4 regions of the Mameliella sp. LZ-28 genome follow, and region 3 is predicted to be linked to each of the others. Evidence: riboswitches for the same ligand, from Rfam matches in the RefSeq annotation. Region 3 holds a riboswitch; each other region holds the start of a gene.
What was found. A riboswitch is a leader RNA that binds a small molecule or an ion and turns the genes downstream of it on or off. The one in region 3 is predicted to bind thiamine pyrophosphate.
Positions count from the first base shown of each region.

Region 1: it holds a riboswitch for thiamine pyrophosphate, as region 3 does, so the genes downstream of both, thiD (bifunctional hydroxymethylpyrimidine kinase/phosphomethylpyrimidine kinase) here and thiM (hydroxyethylthiazole kinase) in region 3, are expected to answer to the same signal.
Region 2: it holds a riboswitch for thiamine pyrophosphate, as region 3 does, so the genes downstream of both, G9Q80_RS06320 (YkoF family thiamine/hydroxymethylpyrimidine-binding protein) here and thiM (hydroxyethylthiazole kinase) in region 3, are expected to answer to the same signal.
Region 4: it holds a riboswitch for thiamine pyrophosphate, as region 3 does, so the genes downstream of both, thiB (thiamine ABC transporter substrate binding subunit) here and thiM (hydroxyethylthiazole kinase) in region 3, are expected to answer to the same signal.

Region 1 covers NZ_JAANYX010000032.1:511,310-514,451, forward strand. Annotated here, with positions in the region: gene G9Q80_RS17745 (FAD-dependent oxidoreductase) at 1-541, opposite strand, end outside; partial or broken gene thiD (bifunctional hydroxymethylpyrimidine kinase/phosphomethylpyrimidine kinase) at 541-1,229, opposite strand; TPP riboswitch at 1,274-1,377, opposite strand; gene G9Q80_RS17755 (AMP-binding protein) at 1,571-2,758, shown strand; gene G9Q80_RS17760 (thiolase family protein) at 2,755-3,142, shown strand, end outside.
Region 2 covers NZ_JAANYX010000010.1:35,235-38,376, reverse strand. Annotated here, with positions in the region: gene G9Q80_RS06335 (single-stranded DNA-binding protein) at 1-70, opposite strand, end outside; gene G9Q80_RS06330 (H-NS histone family protein) at 495-815, shown strand; gene G9Q80_RS06325 (IS630 family transposase) at 968-2,059, shown strand; TPP riboswitch at 2,205-2,316, shown strand; gene G9Q80_RS06320 (YkoF family thiamine/hydroxymethylpyrimidine-binding protein) at 2,307-2,915, shown strand; gene G9Q80_RS06315 (ECF transporter S component) at 2,968-3,142, shown strand, end outside.
Region 3 covers NZ_JAANYX010000011.1:545,769-548,910, reverse strand. Annotated here, with positions in the region: gene thiD (bifunctional hydroxymethylpyrimidine kinase/phosphomethylpyrimidine kinase) at 1-408, opposite strand, end outside; gene thiE (thiamine phosphate synthase) at 405-1,016, opposite strand; gene thiM (hydroxyethylthiazole kinase) at 1,013-1,801, opposite strand; TPP riboswitch at 1,857-1,951, opposite strand; gene G9Q80_RS09275 (hypothetical protein) at 2,148-2,672, shown strand; gene G9Q80_RS09270 (hypothetical protein) at 2,916-3,142, shown strand, end outside.
Region 4 covers NZ_JAANYX010000032.1:482,750-485,891, reverse strand. Annotated here, with positions in the region: gene G9Q80_RS17570 (thiamine/thiamine pyrophosphate ABC transporter permease ThiP) at 1-1,073, opposite strand, end outside; gene thiB (thiamine ABC transporter substrate binding subunit) at 1,049-2,035, opposite strand; TPP riboswitch at 2,080-2,191, opposite strand; gene G9Q80_RS17560 (hypothetical protein) at 2,259-2,483, shown strand; gene aroC (chorismate synthase) at 2,540-3,142, shown strand, end outside.

The sequences.
Region 1 (3,142 bases), on a different contig from region 3:
CGGGCAGGGCGTCGCGCGCGGCGAGGCCCCGGCAATCAATCACGTTGTCCAGCGCCGCCGGCGCCTTGTCCTGAACGAACCTGACCTTCTGCCCTTTCAGGCTGGTGTAAAGATCACTCAACGCCCGGCGCGGATCCAGATGCGCCTCGCCTTCAAAGAATAGCCCCTGCGCAACGCCGGGCAGGTCCGGTTCCAGTTCCGCGAAGTCGGACCCGACCTCTCGGAACCCTTCGGTGCGTCGGGCAAAGCGGCGCAGGTCGGGCAAGTCACGCCGCCCCGCCACGACCAGCGTGCCGCGTTGCTGGACAGTGGTGCGTTGTTGCCACCAGACAATCGCCTGTTGGCCCAGCCTCAGCACTGGCTCTTCGGCGTTTTCATATTCGCACCAGGGCGCCAACATGCCCCCCGCCCACCAGGAACAGTGGTGCGGCCCGGGCGGCCCGGCAGGATCAAAGACCTGCACATCGGCACCGCGCGCGGCCAGTTCGCTGGCAACGGAAAGCCCCGCCACACCGGCGCCGATGACCGAGAACACCGGCATCATTCCCAGACCGCGTGAAAATGGAGCAGTGAGCCATGCCCGGAGCCGACCTGCAGCCAGTCCGCTGCCGCAATCGCCTGTTGCACGAAGCTGTGCGCCGTTTCGGCCGCCAGTTCGAGCGGCAGCCCAAGCGCAAGCCCGGTGGCAATGGCCGACGAAAGCGTGCAGCCGGTGCCGTAGGTGTTGCGCGTCCTGTGGCGGGGTGCGGTGAATGTCGTCAGCACCTCGCCGTCCGCGATCAGGGCGTATTCGCACTCATCGCCTTCGGCGTGACCGCCCTTCATCAGATCGGCCTGCGCGCCCATGGCGTAGAGCGCCTTGCCTTGTTCGGTCATCTCCCCGCGTGAGCGCGCCACCGGGCCGTCCAGCAGCGCCGCCGCCTCGGGCAGGCCGGGGGTGAGGGCGGTGGCGTGCGGCATCAACTTCTGCCGCAATGCGCCCACCGCATCGGGCGCCAACTGGGCATCGCCCGGACGTCCAGATTCGACAGCACCGCCTCGATCTGCGCCTCGATCACGTCGAGCGGTATTGAATGAACCGCGGTGACGGCACGGGTGTTCTGGGCGGTGACCGCGGTGATGGCACTGGCGCCGTAGACGCCAAGCGCCGACATGGACTTGAGATCGACCTGTATGCCCGCGCCTCCGCCACTGTCGGATCCGGCGATGGTCAATGCGATATGCGCCAACGGCTGCTCCTTCAGACAAAAGGGCACCGCGCATGGAAAACGTCTGTAGACATTAGACCGTTCCCTACGCCGGTATTGCCCGGATCAGGTTCGATGGGTTAGCGCATTCACGCTTCTCAGCCTCTTGGAGGCACCCCAACGGTAAGACTTTGGGTAACAACCCCGCCACGCCAAGTCAAACACGGGAAGAGTCCGGCGTGCCCTGTTCGCGTCTGACGAAAACGCGGGGTGTTATCTGCCTGTTTCGTCGAGGGCCGTGGTGGGCTACCACTCCATGACCTTGACGAGGATGTTCCATGACGGAAATAGGCCACGGCACTGCTGCGACCGGGTCCGGAACCATGAGCACTGCGCTGTTTCGCTGGCCACCGGAGGCCCGTTTGCATGTGCATGGGCAGCAGGTCGGAGAGGGCGAGGGTTCGGACAGGGCCGGGGCGCAGGATCTTGTTGCCCTGCGCGCAGCCATCCGCACCGGGCGCGCGTTTTCTGTTGGACCAGGCGGGGTCAGCCGCCTTTCCAAAGAACGCGCGGGGTATTTCCACAGCCGCTCTGGCGGAACGACCGGAGCGGCGAAGACCATCCGGCGCAGCCATGCCTCCTGGATTGCCAGTTTCGAGGTCAACCGCAACCACCTGAGCCTTGGCAGCGAGGATCGCTACGCCGTCCTGGGGGTCCCGGCCCATTCCCTTGCGCTCTATGCCCTGGTCGAAGGGGCGCATCTTGGCGCCGACCTGCATTCCTTCGCTGGTCTGAGGCCGCGCCAACAGGCGCAGGGCGTGAAGGCGGCACAGGCGACAATCCTCTACGCCACGCCAACCCAGTTGCGCCTTCTGTGCGAAACAGGGGCCGTGCTGCCGAGCCTGCGCCATGTGCTTTGTGGTGGCGGGCGGCTGACGCCCGAATTGCGGCTGCGGATCGCCGCATTGTGTCCCAAGGCAGTCCTGCGTGAGTTCTATGGCGCCGCCGAGACCAGTTTCATCGCTTGGGGCGATGGCAGTGGCCCGGAGGGCAGCGTTGGCCGAGCCTACCCGGGTGTCGAGATAAGGATCGACGCCAAGGAGGGGGCCATAGGCGAGATCTGGGTGCGCAGCCCTTACCTTTTTGATGGCTATGCCGAAGGTGACAGCGCAGAAACACGCGAAAGGGATGGTTTCGTCACGGTCGGTGAATTGGGGCAGCTCGACAAGGAGGGCCATCTGACTGTCGCCGGGCGCCGCAACCGGATGGTCACCATCGCCGACCAGAACGTCTTTCCCGAGGATATCGAGGCCTTTCTGCTAAGCGATCCGGCGGTGACACATTGTGCAGTGGTTCCCCGGTCTGACCCACGCCGCGGCACGCATCTTGTCGCGGTCATCGACGGGCCGGTAGAGGCAGAGCTTTGCGATGCGCTGTTGGGCCGGTGTCGTGCGGTCTTCGGTCCACTCGCCGCACCCCGTCGTGTGCAGGCGATTGCCGATTTCCCTCTGACGCTTTCCGGCAAACCTGACCTTGCGAAGATCGCCCAGGCGCTGGAGCGTCAGGCATGAGCGGTGTCCGTATCGTCTCTGCCCTGCGCACTCCGGTGGCGCCGCGCGGCGGGGCGCTGTCAGGGCTCCAGATCCACGAACTGGGCGCGCCGGTGCTGCGCCGGGTGATCGCGGCGGCGGGGCTGGAGGCATGTCAGGTCGATGAAGTGATCTTGGGCAACGCGCTCGGGGCCGGGGGCAACCCGGCCCGCATGGTGGCGCTGGCCGCGGGCCTGCCGGACCAGGTGGCGGGGCTGACGCTGGACCGGCAATGTTGCGGCGGGCTTGACGCGCTGGTGATTGGCGCCGCGCTGATCGCCTCGGGGCAGGCGGAGGTCGTGGCGGCGGGCGGCGTGGAATCCTATTCCAGACGGCCCCTGCGCCTGCGGACCGACCCGGAGGGCG
Region 2 (3,142 bases), on a different contig from region 3:
TGCCGCCCTGGGTGGTGCGGACTTCGGGGGTCTGACCGATGTTGCCGGCGAGGATGACGATGTTCTGCATGGTAAGCTCCTGTGTGTCCTGTCTTCGGGACCGTCCCTTCGACAAGACCCGGAAAAAGCCCGTCGGGTGACGCGTGCACGGTGGACGGAACGGACGCCGGAAACCCCCAGAGGACCGGGGTGGAGCGGGCAGCACCGAAGGGGCAACACGGCCCGGACTGACGCGGGGTTGCGCGCGAGAGACCGAACGGGATTAGGGGATTGTCAGTCGAAGGGATGGCCCAGGAGACAGAGATGCGCGGGGAGCTCATGCCAGACCCTGTCACCTTGCGCATCGGGACAGGCTGACCCCCAGTTCAGCACCTCACTGGCGGCAAAACGACGATCACCAGCCTTTGCCACCCCTGCCCCAGCCTTCCGGGAGTTGCGGCACCCTGCCGCGACGGGCTATCGATACCGGGACATTCAGGACACGGAGCGCACCAATGGCTGATTACGATCTCGAGGCACTGTCGCTCGGCGAGCTGAAGAAAATGCAGAAGGACGTCGCCAAGGCGATTGCCACATTCGAGGATCGACAGAAGGCGGAAGCCCGCGCCAAGGTGGAAGCCCTCGCCCGGGAGCTGGGCTACTCCCTAGCCGAACTTGTCGGCACTGAGACGAAATCCTCGCGCGCGCCTGCCGTGGCGAAATATCGGCACCCTGAAAACCCGGCCCTCACCTGGTCCGGTCGTGGACGCAAACCGCAGTGGTTCGTGGAGGCGTTGGAGGCGGGGAAGACCGCGAGCGACCTAGCCATCAGTTGAAGGCTGAATCTTAGCGATCGGCCCACAGCGGACAGTCAGAGCATCAAATCGATTTCCCCGAAGCGGCCGGTCAAGGCCATCGCAGCAAATAGCTAGTGTTCCACACCTGACGTAGGATTCCCAATCCTGCTCTGCCGTGTCATGATCGGTGGATGAGACGCTCCGACATCTGCCTTTACCTTGGCCCCGCCGACCGCGCTGAGCTTCAAGGTCTGCTGACCAACCGCAACACGGCGCGCAAGCTCGCGTGGCGAGCGGGCATCGTGCTCGCGACGGCGGAGGGCGAGGGGACTGTCGAGATCATGCGGCGGACGGGCATGTCGAAGCCGACGGTCTGGCGCTGGCAGGAGCGGTATCTTGACGAAGGCGTGCTAGGGCTCAAGCGGGACAAGACGCGGCCTTCCCGCGTGCCGCCCCTGCCGAGGGCGGTCCGACTGAAAGTGATCGCGAAGACCGTGCAAGAAACGCCACCCAATGCCACGCACTGGAGCCGCGCGACGATGGCCGAGGCGGTCGGCATATCGCCTTCGAGCGTCGGCCGCATCTGGGCGGATGCCGGACTGAAGCCGCATGTCGTGAGGGGCTTCAAGGTCTCGAACGACCCGCTGTTCGAGGAGAAGGTGACCGAGATTGTGGGGCTTTATCTCGATCCGCCGGAAAGGGCCGTCGTTCTGTGCGTTGACGAGAAGTCTCAGATCCAGGCGCTCGACCGGACCCAGCCCGGGCTGCCCCTCAAGAAGGGACGCGCGGCCACCATGACCCACGACTACAAGCGCCACGGCACCACCACGCTCTTCGCCGCGCTGGACGTGAAGTCGGGCCTCGTGATCGGCGACTGCATGCCACGCCACCGCGCCAAGGAGTTCCTGACATTCCTGCGCCGCATCGACCGCGCCGTCCAAAAGCCGCGCGACATCCACATCGTCCTCGACAACTATGCCACCCACAAGACGCCCGAGGTGCAGGCCTGGCTCGAGAAACATCCCCGCTTCAAGCTGCATTTCACGCCCACCAGCGCGTCCTGGATGAACCTCGTGGAACGCTTCTTCGCCGACATCACCACAAAGCGCATCCGCCGCGGGAGTTATGACAGCGTCGATGACCTCGAAGAAGCGATCTACGACTACCTGCTGCAGCACAACGCCAAACCGAAGCCCTTCGTCTGGAGCAAAAGCGCTGAAGACATCATCGCCCGCGAACGCCGTGCGCTTGACGCACTCGATGAAATCAGGGGAAACCGGTAGCAAATGTCAGACTCGGAACACTAGATAAACCTGTTTTCTCGCTTGCCAGTGCCGGGTCTCACTTCCGAGCCACTTCAAGCTTTGCATGCTTTTTCCTCGGCACGTCAGTTGCCCCTTGCCAAATCCGTCAGAGATTTTACGATCAAGGCGTCAACAGGGGCGCTCCATCATGCTGGGGCTGAGATGACGGATGCAAGTCCGCTGACCCTTTAGCTGATCTGGGTAATGCCAGCGGAGCGAGGTGAAGATGTTTTCAGGCGCACAAGTGTCGCTTTATCCGATGTCTGATGATTTCGTCAGCATCATCCTAGATGCAATCAAACAGCTTGATCCATGGCGCGACCAATTGCGGATCGAAACGGATGACGTGTCCACGTTGATCGTCGGCCCTCCCGAGATCCTGTTTCCAGCGATGCGCGATCTGTTCGTGGCTGCGGCGCGCTCTGGGGTGCATTGCACCATGCACGCGACAGTCTCGCGCGGCTGTCCGGGCGAGCCAGATGACCCGATCTGCACGCCCGTTGACAGCCTGACGCCTGACGCCGAACTGCCCGCCCGGATCGAGGCGGCACGGCAAGCCGTCGCCGTAGCGCCGCAAACCGGGCAGATCGTGGCCGCCCAATTTTCGCTCTATCCGCTCGGACTGGGCCACCATATGGACGAGGTCTACGGCTGCATCGACTTCCTGAAATCATCGGGAACCTTCGAGCGGTCAAAGAACTTCTGCACCAAATTGCGTGGCGATGCCGGGCCGGTTTTTGCGACACTCTCGCAGGCGTTTACCAACTTTGGTGCGCAGGCAGGCCATGTCGCGCTTGATGTGACGCTTTCGGCCAACAGCCCAAGCAGAATCTGACGTTGCGGCGCAAACTGCGCCCTTTTCCCAAACCTGAAAAATGGAGACTGCCATGCCCGAGAATTCGGTCTGGACCCTGCGTGAAACTCTGATCGTTGCCGTTCTGGGCGCTGTATTTGGTGTGCTTTATCTCGGCTGGGTGCAGGTCTGGTTGATCCTGCAAGCGATCTTTGGCCCAGTGACGATGGATGCCGTGATGGGCTTTTGGTTCATAAATTCGATCATCG
Region 3 (3,142 bases):
GTTCGGGGTGATAACGCTGGCAAAGGGCAACATGTCCCGCAAGGCCGCCACGGCCGGTGCCCGCAACAGCCTGTCGCCGCCCTTGGCGACCATCACGGGGTCCAGCACGACGGGGCATGCAAGACCCGCGATGCCCTTTGTCACGGTTTCGATGATGGCCGCGTCACCCAGCATGCCGATCTTGATCGCGTCGATGGCGATGTCGTCGCGGATTGCGGCGATCTGGGCGGCAATCATGTCGGTGTCGCACAGGCTGACCGCCGTCACGCCACGGGTGTTCTGGGCGGTCAGCGCGGTCAGGACGCTCATTGCGTAGCCGCCATTTGCCGAGATCGCCTTGATGTCGGCCTGGATGCCGGCACCGCCGGAACAATCGGAACCGGCGATGGAAAGGATGTTCGGGATCATGCCGTCCTCCATGCGTGGATCAGGGTCCGGGTCGCGGCGGTCATGTCCGCCGCCCGTGAAATCGCCGAGACGACGGCCAGCCCGGCGCCACCGGCGGCCTTTACCGGCGCGGCGTCGCGGGCCGTCACGCCGCCAATGGCGAGGCAGGGCAGCGAGGAGCGCCCGGCGATCACGGCGAAACCGTCCAACCCGATGGGTGCGGCGTGATCTGGCTTGGACCCGGTCGCGTAGATCGGTCCGACGCCGAGGTAGTCGACACCGGCGGGAACCGCGTCCAGTTGCGCTGCCGTCTCGATCGACAGGCCAAGGACCATGTCCGGACCGATCTTCCGGCGGATGCGGGCGGGATCTCCGTCACCCTGGCCGACGTGCAGACCCGCCGCGCCGATGGCGATGGCCAGGTCGACCCGATCGTTCACGATCAGCTTGGTCCCGAAGGGGGACAGCGCGGTCATCAGCGCCCGCGCGAGCCGGGCCAGATCCGCGTCCGGTGTCACCTTGTCACGCAGTTGAACCCATTCGGCGCCTCCCTGTGCGGCGGCAACCGCCTGGACGATGACCGGTGCGGGTGCGGTGGCATCCGTGATGAAACAGAGCGGCGGGATCATGCCAGCGTGATCCGGGCGCCGCGCGCCAGGTCCTCTGGCGTCATCGTGTACAGCGCATCAATGAAGGCCACCTGGAATGTCCCCGGTCCCCGGACGCCTTCGGCGGCCTGTTCGCCGGCAAGACCGAAAAAGGCCAGCGCGGCAACGGTCGCCTCAAAGGGATCCTGCCCGACGGTGAAGGCGCCGACGATGCCGGTCAGGGAACAGCCCAGGGCTGTCACCCGGGGCATCAGGGCGTGGCCATTGGCGACCTCAGCATTGCGCGTGCCATCGGTGACGAAATCCACGGGGCCGGTCACGGCGACCACGCCGCCCGTCCGCCGTGCCAGGGCGCTTGCAGCCTCCTGCGCCTGGGAAACCGCGTCGGCGCTGTCGGCGCCCTTGCCGCTTGCGTCGGCGCCGGCCAGCGCCATGATCTCTGACGCATTGCCCCGGATCACGGTCGGGGCGAGGTCCAATAGCCGTGCGCCGATGTCCCGGCGATAACCCGTGGCGCCGACCGCCACCGGATCGAGTATCCAGGGCGTTCCCTGCGCCTGAGCGGCCCCGGCGCTCTCCAGCATGGCGTCGGCCCAGGCCGGTGAGAGCGTCCCGATATTGATCGTCAATGCCTGCGCCAGGCCTGCGAACTCGGCCGCTTCCTCGCGCGCGTGGACCATCGCGGGCGAAGCCCCGGCCGCGAGCATGACGTTGGCCATGATGTTCATGGCGACGTAATTCGTGATGTTCTGAACAAGTGGCGCCGTCCGGCGCATGTGATCCAGGTGCTGTCCCGTATCGTCCATCGTGATCTCCTTTCGCCCGGCGGCATGAGAGATCACGAGACGTCGACCGGAATCCGGTCTGCCCTGTGCGCCTCCCTCCGCCGGCATTATCCGGTTCAGGTTCGAAGGGTACGTCTCAGCCCGGTTTCCCGAGCGCCCCTGTCGCTAACGGCGCGAAGGTCGCATCAGACGGCGCCAGCGTCAATCAGCTTCGCCGGCTTCGCATCGCGAAATCCGGACGTTTGGGTCGCGGGATGGCGGGAATTGGCCTGTCGAAGGGGGCAATCCTTGCAAGACCCTGTTTATACTGGCCTTTTGCATCCCCTTGTGTATAGGCTGGATGCAGAACACTTCCAGAAGGCCGGGTATGCCTGATCGCGACGACCTGAATGCCAAGTCGATATACGATGATCTGTTGCATCGGGCGCAGGGGGTGATCCGCACCAGGGATTTCGACGGATACCAGGGGGTCTTCGACCTTCCGTTTCGGCTTGTGAACCTCGATGCGGCGCATGTCTTTTCCACGCCGGACGATCTGCGGATGATCTTCGAGACCATCCAGCACCGGATCTTCTGCCTCAATCTCAGCTCTTACTTCGCGGTCTGCCTCGACGCGCAGCGCATCGACGAGACGACGATTGTCGCCACCCATGAAACCCGGATGATCACCGATAACCTCTTGGTCGGCGATCCGGTGCCCTCGGTGGCCGTCCTGAAACATGTCCGGGGGCAATGGTTGCTGACGGAGGTCTGGAACTTTCGCCCGGACCGCTTCGGGACCAGTTTCCTGCGGGTCGAGCAAGAGACGCGGCCAGCGGCGCAATGGATCGCGATGCAGGCCCGCGTCTATGGCGCGCTCGGCGGTCGGACAGGCGTTTCGGCGGTTCGCTGACTGCCCGTGTGGCGCCGCGGATCGGTGCCGGTCGGCAGCCCGCTCCAGCGGCCGAGGGCTGGGACGGCAGCGATCCGGTCCGTGAAGGCTGGCCGGGAACAGGAGCTCGGGGAAGGAGCCTGGAGGACGCTGGCCGTCGATCCGCAGGATCCGCGCCAATGCAATCGTCACCCGCAGACGGCCCCGGCAAGCACCTGACCGGGACAGCTGTCGGGATTTCCAGATGCCCGCAAGGAGGCCTTTATGGCTGGCCAGGTCATACCCGACTACCATGAGATCACGCGTGTGCTGACGGACCGTTCCATGCGTCAGGCGCTGGAGTTTTCGGTGCTCCGCAGGGACGACTTCTCGGTCTACGAGAAAGCGATATTCCTGCCCGCCCTGGCACAGGTCATCGGGCTGCTTTCGGCGAGCGGCGGGATGGACCTGATCGGCTTCGGCTATCGCGTCACGATGAACCTGACTGCAGA
Region 4 (3,142 bases), on a different contig from region 3:
GTCCCCAGAACCAGCGGCGAAATCGCGATGGCGGGCAGGGCCAGCAACTCGCCCCGCCGCGTGGCCAGCGGCAAGGCCCAGGCCATGCAAAGCACCGTGGACCCCAGCGCAACCATCAGCGAATGCCCCGCTGCCCGCAGCGTGTCCGGCGTGATCAGCAGAAGGCCCGGCAAACCGCGCAGGACAACCGCCGCCAGTGGCACCAGCAGGAACAGCGCCGCCGCGACGATCCACATGCCATCCCAACCACGCGCCAGGCCACCCTGCCCGTCCCAGCGCGGCAGGATGCGATCACGCCCGGCACCAAATCCGGCCTGCCCCGCGACGCGCAGCGCCACCAGACCAGCCGCCAGCGCCAGCACCAGCTGCATCACCGCCAGCGCTGCCGCCCGGCCAAGATCGAAATCGAACCGCATCGCCTGGTAGATCGCCAGCTCCACCGTCGTCGCCCGTGGCCCGCCACCCAGCGTCAGCGCCACCGCAAAGCTCGTGAGGCAGATCACGAAAATCACCGTAAACGCCCCCGGCAGTACCCGCAGGATCAGCGGCGCGTCAATCACGCGCCATTGCGCCCGCGGCGCCAGGCCCAGGGAGGCCGCCAGCCGGAAATGCTCGGCCGGGACCGCCGCCCAGGCGGAAAAAAGCATCCTGACCGCCAGCGGCAGGTTGAAAAAGACATGCGCCAGCACGACCCCGTGCAACCCGTAGATGTCGAGGTTCGGTCCGCCCAGCGCCCCCAACAGCCTGTTCACCAGCCCCGCCTGGCCAAAAACGGCGATCAACCCCATGACCGCCACGATCACCGGCAGGATGAAGGGCGCCCCCAACAGCGTCACCAAGACCCCGCGCCCGGCGAAGCGGCGGCGCGCCAAGGCCTTGGCCACGGGCACAGCCAGGACAACGCTGAACGTGGCCGACAGGAAGGCCTGCCAGAGCGTGAACCGCAATGCCTGCCAATCCCCCGGGCCGAAGGCGCCAAAGCCCCCGGCCCGGGCCAGAACAACGCCCACCGGCCCCAGCGTCAGGACCGCCAGGGCCAGGGCCGCCGCTATTGCGAGAGCGCGCGGCGCCATGCCTCGATCGCCTCGCCACGCAGGGCCGCCGCCTCATCCTCGGAATAGAAAAGCACATTCTCCGGCAGGTCGAGCTTCTGGAAGCCATCCGGCCACTTGTCGCTGTCCAGCGCCGCCGGGATCGACCAGTTGCCCGTGGCGATCATGCCCTGAAAGTCCTCGCTCAGGATGAACTCCATGAAGGCGCCGGCCAGTTCGGGTTGGTCGCTGGTGGCCAGCCGGGCGGCAAGTTCGACCATGAAATAATGCCCCTCGGGGAAGATCGCGGCCTTCTTCGTCTCATCTTCTTCGGCGATGATGTGATAGGCGGGCGAGGTCGTGTAGCTCAGCACCATGTCCGCCTCGCCATCGGTGAAGAGGCCGTAGGATTCGGACCAGCCCTTGGTCACGGTGACGATCTTGGGCGCCAGTTTCTCCCAGGCGGCCTGCGCCTCGTCGCCGTAGACCGATTGCACCCAAAGCACCAGCGCCAGCCCCGAGATCGAGGTGCGCGGATCCTGGATCACCAGCCGCAGGTCGTCTGGCGCCTCCAGCAGCGCGTCGAAACTGGCAGGCGGCGCATCCACGCGGGTGCAGTCATAGACAAAGGCAGTGTGCCCGTAGTTGAACGGCAGGAACACCTCGTCCGTCCAGTCGATCGGCAGGGTCAGCGGCGACAGGTCCACCCCGTGTTCTGCGAACAAGCCCGATTCACGGGCCTTCTTCGTCACGTCGGTGTTCAGGCCGATCACGACGTCGGCCTCGGTCCGGTCGCCTTCCAGCAGGATACGGGGCAAGAGGTCGCCGGGCTTGAATTGCAGATCGCAGTCGCAGCGCGCCTCGAACAGCTCTTCGATCCTTGGCCCCGGCCCCCATTCGGAAACGAAGTAGTCGGGCGCATAGACCGTCAGGACAGGCGTTTCGGCCAAGGCAAGGCCGGCGCTCAGACATCCCGCGGCAACAGTGAAGGCAAGTGACTTCATTGAGTCCTCCAATATTGCGGCGCAAGGGCAAGATTGGAGTCCCGTCATCGGGCCCATACCTTCCCTCCGCCGGTGTTAACCGGTTCAGGTTCAACGGGTTGATCCGTGGTACGGAAATCTCAGACGGCTCATGCGCCGCCACCCCGAGGTAGGCCGGACCCTAGTCGCGACGCCACGGAACATCAAGAAAAACCGTGATATTTTCCGTGTATTATGGTAAGGAATGCGTATCCCGAAAATTCAGGAGAAAGGAGGCGCCCTTGGGGAAACGCGTTTGATCATTCTGTGTCTCGAGCTGGGGGTTATCTGGCTCATCTATCTTATTTTCGGCTGGATCGCGGCCTTTGAAATGCCGCTCTGGCTCTCCACCTTCATCGTGATCGCCGTGGACCGGGCGACGGATGCCGTGGGCGATTTGGCCCAGAGGCGGCGCGACGGACTCGAATAGTCTTGGCATTGTGCCCCGGCTTGCGTATCCCGCGCGGAAACGAAGGGGACGCAGCCATGAGCCTGAACACATTCGGACATCTCTTCCGTGTGACCACCTGGGGCGAAAGCCACGGGCCGGCTCTGGGGGCCACGGTCGATGGCTGCCCGCCGGGGATCGAGATCGACGAGGCGCAGCTGCAGCACTGGCTGGACAGGCGCAAACCGGGGCAGAACAAGTTCACGACACAACGCCGCGAACCGGATGCCGTGCGCATCCTGTCCGGCGTCTTCGAGGGCCGGACCACCGGAACCTCGGTTCAGCTGATGATCGAGAACACCGACCAGCGGTCCAAGGATTATTCCGAGATCGCGCAGAAGTTCCGCCCCGGCCACGCCGACATCACCTATTTCCAGAAATACGGGCTGCGCGACTATCGCGGCGGCGGGCGCTCTTCTGCGCGGGAAACTGCGGCCCGCGTGGCCGCCGGCGGGCTCGCGCGCGCGGCGCTGACGGCGCTGGTGCCGGGGATCGAGATCCGCGGCTACATGGTGCAGATGGGCAGCCACGGCGTCGACCGGGCGCGTTTCGACGATGCCCAGATCGATGCCAACCCCTTCTGGTGCCCGGATCCCCAGGCCGCCGAGACCTGGGCCGACTACCTGGATGGACTGCGCAAG